2 regions of the Mesorhizobium sp. C399B genome follow, and region 2 is predicted to be linked to the other one. Evidence: predicted binding sites of a transcription regulator. Region 2 holds the regulator's gene; the other holds the start of a gene.
The links. Region 2 encodes PhoB, which activates phosphate uptake and scavenging genes when phosphate is short. Its sites were predicted from a motif close to TGTCATNNANCTGTCAT; they were not measured.
Positions count from the first base shown of each region.

Region 1: NLY36_RS04725 (esterase-like activity of phytase family protein) is a predicted target of PhoB. The motif match lies at 2,349-2,365, and genes of this name have one in related genera.

Region 1 is NZ_CP100472.1:966,608-973,876, forward strand. It holds gene NLY36_RS04710 (sugar phosphate isomerase/epimerase family protein) at 1-49, opposite strand, end outside; gene NLY36_RS04715 (Gfo/Idh/MocA family protein) at 49-1,080, opposite strand; gene NLY36_RS04720 (LacI family DNA-binding transcriptional regulator) at 1,275-2,300, shown strand; gene NLY36_RS04725 (esterase-like activity of phytase family protein) at 2,462-3,937, shown strand; gene NLY36_RS04730 (L,D-transpeptidase) at 4,016-4,804, opposite strand; gene NLY36_RS04735 (MATE family efflux transporter) at 5,002-6,474, shown strand; gene NLY36_RS04740 (MFS transporter) at 6,478-7,269, opposite strand, start outside.
Region 2 is NZ_CP100472.1:2,606,689-2,613,957, forward strand. It holds gene NLY36_RS12375 (ATP-binding cassette domain-containing protein) at 1-262, opposite strand, end outside; gene NLY36_RS12380 (sugar ABC transporter permease) at 275-1,591, opposite strand; gene xylF (D-xylose ABC transporter substrate-binding protein) at 1,736-2,776, opposite strand; gene NLY36_RS12390 (ROK family protein) at 3,042-4,277, shown strand; gene phoB (phosphate regulon transcriptional regulator PhoB) at 4,308-4,997, opposite strand; gene phoU (phosphate signaling complex protein PhoU) at 5,014-5,718, opposite strand; gene pstB (phosphate ABC transporter ATP-binding protein PstB) at 5,760-6,584, opposite strand; gene pstA (phosphate ABC transporter permease PstA) at 6,602-7,269, opposite strand, start outside.

The DNA of each region.
Region 1 (7,269 bases), 1.6 Mb from region 2:
TGGCCCGCACCATGGTGCCGATCCGGATGTCGAGAAGCGGGTTTGGCATCATGATGCTTCCTGTGTGATTGCGACGCGCCGTCCGGTCTCGGCGCTTTCGATGGCGCCGAAAACCATGGCCAGGCTTTTAATGTTGTCGCTGCCACGGGTTTCCGGCTCGCTACCGGTCTCGATGGCGTGGATGAAATCCTTGATGACGCCGAGATGACCGCCGATGCGGTCGGCGGGATCTAGCGGCGGCACGATGATGGGCTGGGTCAGGTCGAAAAGGCCGTCGCGGACCGACAACACAACCTCGGCCTTCAGCCCGTCCTCGCCGTCCCAGAGCAGGCTGCCGTGCTCGGCGACGATGCGCCATGTGCTCTCCCAACTGGTGCGGAAGCCCGCCGCGCACCAGGAGCCTGCATAGGTGAAGCGCTTGCCGCCACCGAGATCGAAGATTGCGCTGGCCGACGATCCCTGCCGGTACCAGGAATTGGCCGGCTCCCATTCCTGGCAAAAAACACCGGCGGGATCGCCTGCGACCATGTAGCGGGCGGCGTCGAATGTGTGGATCGCCATGTCGAGCAAGAGCACATGCGCCATCTCCTCGCGAAAGCCGCCGAAATGCGGCGCGACGAAGAAGTCGGCATGGATGCTGGTTGGCTTGCCGATGGCGCCGGAGTCGAGAAAGCGCCTGATGCGCCGGACATTGGCGACGTAGCGGCGGTTCTGCACGACCGCATGGACGCGCCCCGCGTTACGCGCCGCATCGACGATGGCGCGCGCATTTTCCGGAGTATCGGCCAGCGGCTTTTCCGTCAGCAGATGGCAATTATGGGCAAAGGCGGCAAAGGCGACATCACGCCGGGCGGCTGGAACCACGACATCGAACACCGCGTCGGGCCTGGTCTGGTCGAGCACCGCGTCGAGGCTGGTGCCGATGACCGCGCCGTCGAGCCCGTATTCGTGCGCCCTCGCCTTCGCCCGTTCGGCGTCGAGATCGACAAGGCCGACAATGGCCAGCCCGTCGATCTGCCTCGCGGCATCGAGCCAGGCCTTGCTCATCGCACCACAGCCGACGAGGACGGCATTCATCATCCGGCATTCCTCCCGTCCGGTCCCTCCAGACCGAATGTCACGGCATTTCCGGCATCACCGTAAACGTTTCTCCGTAAACGTTTACGAGAACACACCCGATGGCGTAGAATGTCAATCGGCTGTCAGCGAAAATCATCCCGAAGCCTTGGCCTGGGCGGCAGCCGGTGCTAGCCAAGACAGGGGGAGAACTGTCCTTGGCGTCCAGCATCCATGACCTCGCGCGTCACCTGAACATTTCGATCGGCACCGTGTCGCGGGCGTTGAACGGCCGCGCCGACGTCAATGCCGACACCCGCCAGCGCGTGCTCGCCGCCGCCAAGCAATTGAACTATTCGCCCAACCAGTCCGGCCGCAGCCTGCGGCAAGGCACCACCCATTCGATCGCCTTCATGCTGCAGCCGCATCCGGGCGACCAGCAATATGGCGAACCGTTCTTCATCCCGTTCCTGATCGGTCTGCAGGGCCGGCTGGCCGAGGATGACCTGGATCTGATGGTCGTCATGGGCGAGCCCGGCCAATATCAGCAGGAGAGGCTGCGCCGCGTGGTTGAGACGCGCCGGGCCGACGCGGTCGTGTTGGCCAATACACGGCGGGAAGACGATCGGATCGACTATCTCAGCAAGGCCGGCTTTCCCTTCGCCACGCTTGGCCGAAGTCAATCCGGCGACGACACCTATCCTTCGCTCGATATAGATTTCGAGAGGGCGGGTGATGAAGCCGTCGACCGGCTGGTCGCGCGCGGCCACCGCCGCATTGCCGCCATCCGCCCTTCGCTTGATCTCAACTTCGGCTACCTTTTCCTCGACGGCTACCGCAAGGGGCTGGAGCGGCATGGCATCGAAGTCGACCCCGGCCTGATCGCCGACGGCTTCATCAACGAGGCAGGCGGCTACCAGGTGACGCCGCGCGTGATGCTCTCCAAGGACCGGCCCACAGCCATCATCTTCAACAATGACGCAATGGCGCTCGGCGGCTGCAAGGCACTGGCCGAGATGGGCATCAGGCCCGGCCACGACATCGCGGTGATCGTCATCGTCGACACGCCGCTCTGCCGCTACTTTTCACCGGCGCTGACCGCCTTCCGTCCGTCGCTGGAGCCGATGGGCCGGCGGCTGGCCGAAATGCTGCTGGCCTCGCTTCCGGCCTTTGCCGGCCCGGAAGGCCCGCGCATCATCCGCGAAGTCTGGCCGCTGGAGCTGATCGCGCGCGACAGCGATTGATAGTGCGTCTCTCCCTTCTCCCACAAGGGAGAAGGAAGAGGCCCGGTCTGTCACGCAAGTATCATGTTCGCGTCCTAGACCGCTTTGCGAGAGGGCGACATCGTCGATGCGATGCGGTGGCCCCTTTGCGCCGCTCAAGGCTTGTCACAAAGAGGATCTCCATGAAAATCTCGCACCGAACCGTGTCGCTCGGCGCCGCGCTGGCGCTGTTTACCGCCCTGACCCCTGCCCTTGCCGACAGCACAGCCACCGTTGGTGGCTTCGTCAACAAGGGCCTGGTCGGCGTCGGCCGCATCCCGGCCGATCAGAAGGACAAGTTCGGCGAGACCTTCGGCTCCGGCTCCGGCATGTCCATCGACGCCGCAAGCTGGACCCGTGGCGCGGACGGCTACAAGGGCTCGCTCTGGTTGCTGCCGGACCGTGGCTACAATGTCGTCGGCACCACCGATTACCGGCCGCGCCTCAACACTATTCGCATCGAGTTCACGCCGGTAGCACTAGGCGCCACGCCCACCTCCGGCCAGGAACAGACAGGCGTCAAGGCGACGCTTGCCGATTCCCTGCTCCTCACCGACGACAAGGGCGCTGACGCCACCGGCCTCGATCCGCTCAACGGCGTGCGCGCGGCCAATGGCGACCTGCCGATCCTGCCCGAGGCCAATGGCAGGCTGGCGCTCGACAATGAGGCGATCGCGCGGCTGCCCGACGGCACCATGTTCATCTCTGACGAATACGGCCCCAACATCTACCGCTTCTCGGCCGACGGCCATCTGTTGTCGGCAACGCAGCCGCCCGCCGCTTTGGTGCCGATGCGCAAGGGCGCGCCGAACTTCGCCTCCGACAATCCGGGCCCCGGTGCAGCCGAACCCGATCCGAAGGATCCCGAAACCGGCCGCCAGAACAATCAAGGCCTCGAAGGCATGGCGCTGACGCCGGACGGCAAGTCGCTGATCACTGTGCTGCAGTCGGCGCCCCGCCAGGATGGCGGCGATTCGCCCGCGACGCGCCAGAACACCCGCGCGCTGGTCTACGACGCCTCCGACCCGGCCCATCTCAAGCTGGTGCATGAATATGCCGTGCCGCTGCCGGTGTTCAAGGACGCCAAGGACAAGACCAAGGTCGCCGCGCAGAGCGAAATCGTGGCGCTGTCCGACAAGACCTTCCTGATGCTGGCGCGCGACAGCGGAAACGGCCAGGGGGTGAAGGGCGATACTTCGCTGCTGCGCCAGATTTTCGTCGTCGACGTCTCTGGCGCCACCGACATTGCCGGCGGCGCCTTCGATGCCGCCGACAAGCCGCTGGCGCCCAAGGGCGTGCTCGACCCCTCGGTGACCCCGGCCAAGCTGACGCCGTTCATTGACATCAACGACAACAAGGAACTCGGCCGCTTCGGCCTGCATGACGGCAAGCCGAACGACAAGAACAATCTCTCGGAGAAGTGGGAAGCAATGTCTGTGGTCAGCCTGCTCGATCCGGCGCTGCCCGACGACTATTTCCTGTTCGTCGGCAACGATAACGACTTTCTCACCCAAGACGGTTTTCAGGTCGGCGCGCCCTACAAGGCCGAAGACGGCGCCGATGTCGATACCATGTTCCTGGTCTATCAGGTCACGCTTCCGGGCCTCGCCAAGAAGTAGCCGTATACGGAGAGGCGGACGCGCCCGGCGCGTCCGCCTCTAACCGTTTGTCGGTGATCAGCGATGCCGTGAAGGCACCTATTTCAAAACCTCCGCATCCCTTGGCACGCCGGCATCGATCGCCTCGGCGGTCCGGCTCGACACGGCCATGATCTTGCCCGCGGCCGACAGGTTCGGGCGCACATAGACCTGGGCTACGCCGTTGACCCGGCTGTAGAGGTCGATGATGTCCTGGTTCATGAAGCGCACGCAGCCCGACGACGCGTTCTTGCCGATGGAATCCCATTCCGGCGTGCCGTGCAGCCGGTACATCGTGTCCTTGCCGTCGCGGAACAGATAGAGCGCGCGCGCGCCGAGCGGACTCTGCGGTCCGGGCGGCATGCCGTCCTTGTATTTCGCCAGTTCCGGCCGGCGCTGGATCATTTCCGGCGGCGGCGTCCACACCGGCCATTTCTTGCGCGCCTGGATCACGGCGCTGCCGGTCCAGCCAAACCCGGCCTTGCCGAGGCTGACGCCATAGCGCATTGCCTTGCCGCCGTCGCGCACCAGATAGAGAAAATGCTCGGATGTATCGACGACGATCGTGCCGGGTTTTTCGCCGGTCGGATCGTCCACGATCTGGCGCACGAACTTCGGATCGAGCTTGGCCACGGGGATTGCCGGCAATGAAAAGCCCTCATCGACGCGCGCCGAATACATGGTGGCGGCATCGCCCAGAGCCGGTTCAGGCGCCGGGGCGGGCGTTGGCGGCACCACGACATCGGTCGTGGTGCAGGCTGAAAGCGCCATGGAAGCGGCACCCAAAGCGGATATTCCAAGAAACGCGCGCCGGTTCAGGCGCTCGGAAAAAAGCGGATTGTCGGACATGATCCCCCAGCCTATTCATCATATCCAACAGGATATGCGACCCCACGCGGCGACGACCCATATCCCATTCCGAATGTTTTGAGAACTGATTAGCGTGAAGCCGCCAAGTGGCATGTTCCAATGCCGCATCGACCTTGTCCGTTAAATCGGCGATCATTGCCGGGCGGACTTTGAGATGAACCTTCGCCGAACAGCCCATGGATGAAAAAATACCACCGCGCCGGCGCACCGGCGACCTGACCAGCGGCCCGATTCCGCGCACGCTGCTTTTGTTCGCTCTGCCGGTGCTCGGCTCCAATGTGCTGCAGTCGCTCAACGGTTCGATCAACGCCGTCTGGGTCGGCCGCTTCCTCGGTGAATCGGCGCTGACCGCCACCTCCAACGCCAATCTGGTTCTGTTCCTGATTCTTGGCACCGTATTCGGCATCGGCATGGCCGCCACCATCCTGGTGGCGCAATCGGTCGGCGCCCGCGACCTGCCCGAGGCGCGGCGCATCGTCGGCACCAGCGCCAGCTTCTTCTTCCTCGTCTCGGCTATCTTCGCCGTCTGCGGCTGGATCTGGGTCGACGCCATCCTCAACACACTGGGCACCCCGCCCGATGCGCTGCCGCTGGCGCGCTCCTATCTGCGTATCATCTTCGTCGCCGTGCCGATGATGAACCTTCTGTCCTTCGTCATGACGGTGCTGCGCGGTGCGGGTGATTCGCGCACGCCATTCTTCTTCATGGCGCTCGCGGTCGTGCTCGACATCATCCTCAATCCGCTGCTCATTCGCGGCATCGGCCCCTTCCCCGAACTCGGCATCGCCGGCTCCGCCACCTCGACGCTGATCGGCCAGACGGTGAGCGTGATCGCCATCCTCGTCGTGCTTTATGCCAGAAAGCATCCGCTGCGGCTCGCCGGCGCCAACCTCGCTCTGCTGCGGCCGGATCCGGCGCTGCTCAGGATCGTCGTCTTCAAGGGCGTGCCCATGGGCCTGCAGATGATCGTCATTTCGGCGGCGGCGCTGACCGTGATGGGCATCGTCAACTCCTACGGCTCGCAGGTCGCCGCCGCCTACGGCATCGCGGCGCAGCTGTGGACCTATATCCAGATGCCTGCACTGGCGATCGGAGCCGCAGTCTCGTCGATGGCGGCCCAGAATGTCGGAGCCGGGCGCTGGGACCGCATCGGTCGCATAGCGGCGTCCGGCGTCGGCTTCAACCTGGTGCTCACCGGCGCCCTGGTGGCGCTGCTGTTCTTCTTCGACAGGCCGGTGCTCGGCCTGTTCCTTAGCGGCGACAGCACCGCAATCGACATTGCAGCCCACATCAACAAGGTGGCGTCCTGGTCGTTCATCCTGTTCGGCGTCACCATCGTGCTGTTCGCCACCGTGCGCGCCACGGGTGCGGTGATGCCACCACTGATCATCCTGGTGATCTCGGTGCTGGTCGTGCGCACCGGCTTTGCCTATTTCATGCGCGGCGTGATCGGCGAGGAGGCGCTGTGGTGGAGCTTTCCGGCGGGATCGATCACCTCGCTGGTGCTGGCCGCCGCCTATTATCGCTTCGGCCGCTGGCGCACCATGCACATGATCGAGGACCGGCCGGCCGCCGGCGAGCCGCCCGACACCGGCCTCGGCATCCCGCGCGGACGGGCAAACATGGCGCCCGAGACGCCAAACGGGTGAGGCTCAGCGCGCGTATTTGACGCCGAACCCCAGCGCTACGACAGAGAACAGCGTGATCATGCCGGCGAAGGCCAGGCTTGCCGTCGTCGGAGTGGCCCAACTCGACAGCAGCCCAATGCCGATCACCGGCAGCGCATTGCCGCAGAAGCAGCAGATGAAGAACGCCGACACCAATTCGGCGCGACGCTCGGCAGGTGCGATCTGGTTCACCACCTGCAGGCCGCCGCGATAGCCGAGCGCCGCCGCCACGCCGCACACAGCGGTGGCGGCAACCATCAGGGACATCGACGCGAAAAACTGAGCAGCAACCATCAGCCCTACGGCCGGGATCATCAGCGCCAGCGCGGCCAGCATGCCGGCGCCGCTGGACAGTCGGGTCGTGGCCAGAATGGTCGCGGCCGCAACGATCGACAGTTCAAAGAACAGCGCGCCGGCCTCGGCATGGTTGGCCACATGCAGTTGCTGCGCCAGGATGCTCGGCGCCAGGGCTGCATAGAAGCCGACCAGCGCCATGGCGCCGAAACCGGTGACCGCCGGCGCCACGAAGGCAGCGCGGATATCGCTCGGCACCGATAGCCGTGGCCGCAACGAAACGTCGGTCAGCCTGCCCGGCTGGGACACGGTTTCGCGGGTACGCCAGATCAGCAGCGTCACTACCACCAGCAAGGCAAGATAGACCGCAAACGTTAGTCTCAACGGCCAGGGCGCATATTCGGCGAGCAGGCCCGATGCCAGCGCGCCGAGGCCAAGGCCAACGAAGTTGGTGCTGGTGGCGATGATTGCCGCGCGCGATTT
Region 2 (7,269 bases):
TGCCGTATTTCTTGGCGTCGCGCGGATTGGAGATCGAGGCCTCCTGGCCGTTGACCAAGATCTGGCCGGCATCGCGCTTGTAGGCGCCCGACAGGATCTTGATCAGCGTCGACTTACCGGCGCCGTTGTGGCCAAGCAGCGCCACCACTTCGCCCGGGAAAAGATCGATGGACGCATCGTCGACGGCGCGAATGCCACCGAACGCGATCGAGATGTTGCGCATGTCGATCAGTGGCGTACCGGTGGGAGCAGTTTTTTCCATAATCGTTCCTCCCTAGACGCGCTTGCGGTAGACGGTGTCGAGCCAGACGGCGATGACCAGGACAGCGCCAACGACAATGCTCTGCAGCGGCGAGTCGATGCCGAGCAGCACCATGCCGGATTGCAGCGACTGCATCAGTAGCGCGCCGAGCATGGCGCCCATCACCGTTCCGGCGCCGCCCGCGAGCGACGTGCCGCCGATGACAGCGGCCGCGATCACCAAAAGCTCGTCCAGTGTGCCCAGCGCATTGGTTGACGCATTGAGACGGGCCGACGAGATCGCCGCGCTGATTGCAGCCAGCACACCCATGATCATGAACACCTTCATGGTCACCCAGCGCGTGTTGATGCCGGCGAGTTCCGCTGCCTCCGGATTGCCCCCGATGGCGAAGACATAGCGGCCGAAACGCGTGCGCTTGGTGATGAACGTCATGATGATGCCGACAATCACCGCCATCAGCACCGGTATGGCGATGCCATGCGCGATGAACAGCCCGCCTTCGGGAACGGTGATGCCGTTCTGCTGTGCGTACTGGCGCACGATGCCGATCGGCCATGGATAGGAATTGGCGATCCACACGGCGCCGAGGATGGCCGCGCAAGTGACCACGCCAAGCAGGGTCTCGGCCCAGACGGGGCGCAGTGGAAAGCTGAAGCGCTTGCGCTGTGAGCGACCGTTGAGCAGCGCGAAGGCGACCGCCGCGCAGGCGACGATGCCGACGATCCAGCTGGCAGCGGCGCCAATCGAGCCGCGTGGTCCGCCGCCCATCAGCTGGAAGGTGGCGTCGAGTGGCGCGACCGTGCGCCCGCTGGTGATGAGCCATGCCATGCCACGCCAGACCAGCAGGCCACCAAGCGTCACGATGAAGGCCGGAACCTGCATATAGGCGATGATGAAGCCCTGGAACGCGCCGATCAGCAGACCAAGCACCACGCCGGCGGCAAGCGCGACGACCCAGAGCCAGGGGTTTCCAAGCTGGAAGCCGATGACGCGAATCAGGAATTCGGCCTGTGCCACGCCCATGATCATGCCGATCACGCCTTCGACGGAGCCCACCGAAAGGTCGATGTTGCGCATGACGATGACCAGTACCATGCCGGTCGCCATGATCGCGACCGAGGACGTCTGCACCGACAGGTTCCAAAGATTGCGCGGCGTCAGGAAAAGCCCGCCCGACAGGATATGTATGCCGACCCAGATGACCAGCAGCGCGCCGACCATGCCGAGCATGCGCGTGTCGAGCTCGGTCGCTTTCAGGAACCGGGCGACCGCGCCGAGTTCAGACGCTCGTGCCGTATCGGCCTGCGGATTTGAGGTCGTGTCGGTCATGATGTCCTCCAGCGGCTTGCCGTCTGGCGCGGATGCCGGACCACAGCCTAGAAGTTTGCCGCCGATGGCGGAAACACACAATTCTCGTAGAGAAAACGCCGCGGCTTGACAGCCGCGGCGCCTCATTTCTTCAAGTCGTCGAGATCAGTTGCAAGCCGCGACGCTGCCGGCGGCGACGCCTGTGCAGACTTCGTCCTTCTTGATCCAGCCGGCGTCGATGACGACGTTGAGGTTGTCCTTGGTGATCGCGACGGGGGTCAGGAACAGCGACTTGACGGTGTTGCCGCCAGGCGTGGTGAAGTCCTTGGCGCCGGCAATGTCGCCCGTCTTCTTGCCATCGGCAAGCTGCGAGGCGATCTCGGCGGCGTTCTTGCCGAGTTCGCGCGCGTCTTTCCACACCGACACCGTCTGCGTGCCGAGCGCGATGCGGTTCAGGGCGGCATGGTCGCCGTCCTGGCCCGAGACCGGAACCGTTCCGGCAAGGCCCTGCGCCGTCAGCGCGGCGACAACGCCGCCGGCGGTGCCGTCATTGGCCGCAACCACGGCATCGACCTTGTTGTCATTGGCGGTCAGGAACTGTTCCATGTTCTTCTGGGCGTTGGCCGGCAGCCAGCCATCGGTATAGGCCTCGCCGACATTCTTGATCTTGCCCGAGTCGATGGCTTCCTTGAGCACTTCCATCGAGCCCGAGAACAGGAAATCGGCATTCGGATCCGAGCCCGAGCCCTTGATGAAGACATAGTTGCCTTCGGGCTTCGCCTTGAACACTTCGCGGGCCTGCATGCGGCCGACTTCCTTGTTGTCGAAGGTCAGGTAGAAGACGTCCTTGTTCTCGATCAGGCGATCATAGCCGACGACCGGAATGCCTTCGTCCAGCGCCTTCTGCACCGCCGGGCCGATGGCCGAGGCGTCCTGCGCCAGGATGATCAGCGAGTTGGCGCCCTGCGAGATCAGGCTTTCGACGTCGGTCAGCTGCTTGCCGGGATTGGACTGCGCGTCGGCCGAAATGTACTTGTCGCCGGCGGCTTCGATCGCCGTTTTCATCGCCGCCTCGTCGGTCTTCCAGCGCTCTTCCTGGAAGTTCGACCACGACACGCCGATGACCTTGTCCTTCGCCTGCGCGACCGACATCAGCGCCAGCGACATGGCGACACCCGCCAGCATGGCGGCTGCAAATCTGTTCATCATAATCCTCCCTGCGCCGCGTGCGGCGCGACAAAACTGGCCCGAGGGCCGGCACACAGAGGCGCTATTTTTTCGAGCCTCGAAAAAATACTGGTTCAATGATAACGCGCTGTCAACATCGATTCTGATGGATTCTGATGGCCGTGCCGAATTTTTTCGAGGTCCGCAATAAACAATGACAGGGCTGCCGGCGTCTGCCAATATTTGGCTGGTGCCGTCGAACGCCTTCACTATCATGAGGCGCGAGGAGGCCGGGAGGAAACAAATGTCGGTTGGAATCCGCCACGACGATCTGCGCCGTCGCAACCGTGCGATGGTGATTTCAGCCGTGCGCCGGGCCGGCCAGCCGTCGCGGACCGAGATTGCGGCGACCACCGGCCTCAGCCACTCGACCATATCGGCAATCTCGTCTGATCTGATTCAAGAAGGCATCCTGATTGAAGGCAAACCTGGCGAGACCGGCGCACTGAAACGCGGCCGGCCGCAGGTGGGCCTTGGTCTCAACCCGGAAGCGGCGGCGGTGATGACCGTCGTGCTGTCGCTCAATTTCCTGTCCGTCACCGTCATCGACTATGCCGGCCACGTCGTCGCCGAGGAACAGCGCCGGCTGGACACGCTGACCAAGCCGCGCGACGAGCTGATTGGCGAATGCGTAGCAATCGTCCGGCGGCGGCTTGAGGATCCCGACCTCGATGTCCAGAGCATCGCCCGCATTGCCATGGGCATCCAGGGCATCACCGATTCGCAGGCGCGCGCCATGCTGTGGTCGCCGATCACGCCACTGACCGACATTGCCTTCGCCGACATGTTGGAAGCGGAATTCGGCATTCCTGCCACCATGGAGAACGATTGCAACATGATGGCGGTGGCGCTGCAATGGCGCCAGCCCGAGCGCTACCGCGACAATTTTATCGCCATCCTCTTATCGCACGGCATCGGCATGGGCCTGGTGCTGAAAGGCGAACTGTTCACCGGCACCCATTCCTCGGGCGGCGAGTTCGGCCACATGATCCACCGTCCGGGCGGCGCGCTCTGCCGCTGCGGGCGGCGCGGCTGCGTGGAAGCCTATGCCGGAAACTACGCCATCTGGCGCAGCGCCAAAATGATGGGCGAGGATGCCGAGCCGGTCGATATCAGCGACGCTGATATGCGCGCACTCGCCGCGCGCGCCCGCGAAACCGACGGCCCGGAGCGCGAAGCCTATCGCAAGGCCGGCGAGGCGCTCGGCTTCGGCCTCGGCAGCCTGTTTGCGCTGATCGATCCGGCACCCGTCGCCATGGTCGGCGTCAGCGCCGCCGCCTTCGACCTGATCGAGCCGGCATTGCGCGAAGCGATCGCCCAGACCGCCGGCGGCCAGCACTCGAAATCGATCTCCTTCGACACCGAGCCCAACGAGCTGCCGCTGATCCGCGAAGGCTGTGCCATGCGCGCGCTCGGCTTCGTCGATCAGGAGATTTTCGCGCCGGGCATTCAGGCCAAATCCGGCAAGCATGTCGCCTGAATGGCCGGCAACGGCGCGACGCGCAGCATCCTAGTCTTCCCTGATCGCGTAGCCGGCGCCGCGAATGGTACGGATGACATCCGGCATGCGGCCGTTGTTGACCGCTTTGCGTAAGCGCCCGACATGGACGTCGACGGTTCGCTCGTCGATATAGATCGTCTCGCCCCAGACATTGTCGAGCAGTTGGCTGCGCGAGAACACGCGGCCGGGATGGCGCATCATGAATTCGAGCAGCCGGAACTCGGTCGGTCCGAGCCTGATCTCGCTCTTCTTGCGGTAGACACGGTGCGACTCGCGGTCGAGCACGATGTCGCCGACCTTGAGCACGCTGGACAGCACTTCCGGCTTGGCCCGGCGCAGCAGCGCCTTCACGCGCGCCATGAACTCCGGCGTCGAGAATGGCTTGACCAGATAGTCGTCGGCGCCGGTGGACAGGCCGCGCACGCGATCGCTTTCCTCACCGCGCGCGGTCAGCATGATGATCGGCAGCCGCTCGGTTTCGGGCCGCACTCTAAGCCGCCGGCAGAGCTCGATGCCGGAGACAGCCGGCACCATCCAGTCGAGCACCAGGAGATCGGGCACGTTTTCCTGCAGGCGGATCTCGGCCTCGTCCCCGCGTGTCACCACCTCGACCTGATAGCCTTCGGATTCGAGGTTGTAGCGGAGGAGCACGCCTAGCGGCTCCTCGTCCTCCACGACCATGATGCGTGGCGCGATCATAGGCAGTTCACCCTCATCAGGCCGGCGTGGCCATCGCCGTCTCGTCCTGCTTCGGACGATTGGCGGGCAATTGCTGGCCGGTCAGCACATAATACGCATTTTCGGCGATGTTGGTGACATGATCGCCGATGCGCTCAAGATTCTTGGCGCAGAACAAGAGATGCGTGCAGGCGGTGATGTTGCGAGGGTCTTCCATCATGTAGGTCAAAAGCTCACGAAACACGGACGTGTATTTGACGTCGATGCGCTCGTCGTCATTCCTGAGTTTTGCAAGAGCTGCCGCATCGGTGGCGGCATATTCCTCGACGACGCCTTGCACCTGGATCAGCACCAGTTGCGCCATGGCATCGATGGAGTGCGAGAGGTCGCGCGGCGTGACGCTCAAGCCCACGGTGCCGACGCGTTTGGCGATGTTCTTGGCGAGATCGCCGATGCGCTCGAGGTCGCCCGCCATGCGGATCGAGCCGACCACGGCGCGCAGATCGTTGGCCATCGGCTGGCGCTTGGCGATCAGCGTGATGGCGCGGTCGTCCAGTTCGCGCTGGCGCGCATCCATGATGGCGTCGTCGGAAACGACACGCTGTGCCAGCGCATTGTCCGAATTGAGCAGCGCCCTGGTCGAGCCGCTGACCATCGAGCCTGCCAGATCGCCCATGTCGCGGATCAGCTTGCTGATCTGCCCGAGCTCTTCATCGAAGGAGGCGACGGTATGTTCACCCATGATCTTGGTCCTCGTGCCTGAAAATTCACCCGCCGGACGGCTCAGCCGAAGCGGCCGGTAATGTAGTCCTGGGTGCGCTTGTCGTCGGGGTTGGTGAACATCTTGTCGGTGGCGCCCTCCTCGACGAGATAGCCGAGATGGAACATCGCCGTGCGCTGCGAGACGCGCGCCGCCTGCTGCATCGAATGGGTGACGATGACGATCGTGTAGTTCTGGCGCAGTTCGTCGATCAGCTCCTCGACACGGGCGGTGGCGATCGGATCGAGCGCCGAGCAGGGCTCGTCCATCAGGATCACCTCCGGCGACACGGCGATGGCGCGCGCGATGCACAGGCGCTGCTGCTGGCCGCCGGACAGGCCGGTGCCGGGCTCCTGCAGGCGGTCCTTGACCTCGTTCCAGATCGCAGCCTTCTTCAGGCTCTGCTCGACGATCTGGTCCATGTCGGACTTGCGCTTGGCCAGCCCATGGATGCGCGGGCCGTAGGCGACGTTCTCGTAGATCGACTTCGGGAACGGGTTGGGTTTCTGGAACACCATGCCGACGCGGGCGCGCAGTTCGACGACATCGATGTTCTTGTCGTAGATGTCGTCTTCATCGAGCGTGATCTTGCCGGTCACCCGCGCCGAATCGATGGTGTCGTTCATGCGGTTGAGGCAGCGCAGGAAGGTCGACTTGCCGCAGCCGGACGGGCCGATCAGCGCCGTCACCTGGTTCTGGCGGACGTCGAGATTGACGTCGAACAACGCCTGCTTCTCGCCATAGAACACGCCGACCTTGTCGCCGCGCATCTTGATGACTTCGTTCGACTTGGCGTTCATTTTGTCGCCCACTGCATTCTCAAGGGACTGTTCGGTCATGATGTTCATACCAAATTGCCTTTTTTCTACCAGCGCCGCTCGAACCGGCGCCGGAGCACGATCGCGGTGATGTTCATGGCCATGAGGAAGACGAGCAGGATGATGATGGCGCCGGACATGCGCTCGACAAAAGCGCGCTCAGCCTCGTTTGCCCACATATAGATCTGAACCGGCAGCGCGGTCGCCGGATCGAAAGGCGTCGTCGGATAATCGGCGACGAAAGCGACCATGCCGATCAAGAGCAGCGGTGCTGTCTCGCCGAGCGCACGCGCCAGGCCGATGATGGTGCCGGTAAGGATGCCTGGGGCGGCAAGCGGCAGGATGTGATGGAACACCATCTGCATCTTGGAGGCGCCGAGACCTAGGGCCGCCGAGCGGATAGACGGCGGCACCGCGGCGAGGGCGGCGCGCGTGGCGATGATTATGGTCGGCAATGTCATCAAGGTCAGCACCAGGCCGCCGACGAAGGAAGCCGAGCGCGGCATGCCGAGGAAGTTGATGAACACGGCAAGGCCAAGCAGACCGAAGACGATCGACGGCACCGCCGCGAGATTGTTGATGTTGACTTCGATCAGGTCCGTAAAGCGGTTCTTCTTGGCGAACTCCTCCAGATAGATGGAGGCGGCGACGCCGATCGGCAGCGCCAGCAACAGCACGATCACCATCATGTAGAACGAGCCGATGATCGCCACGC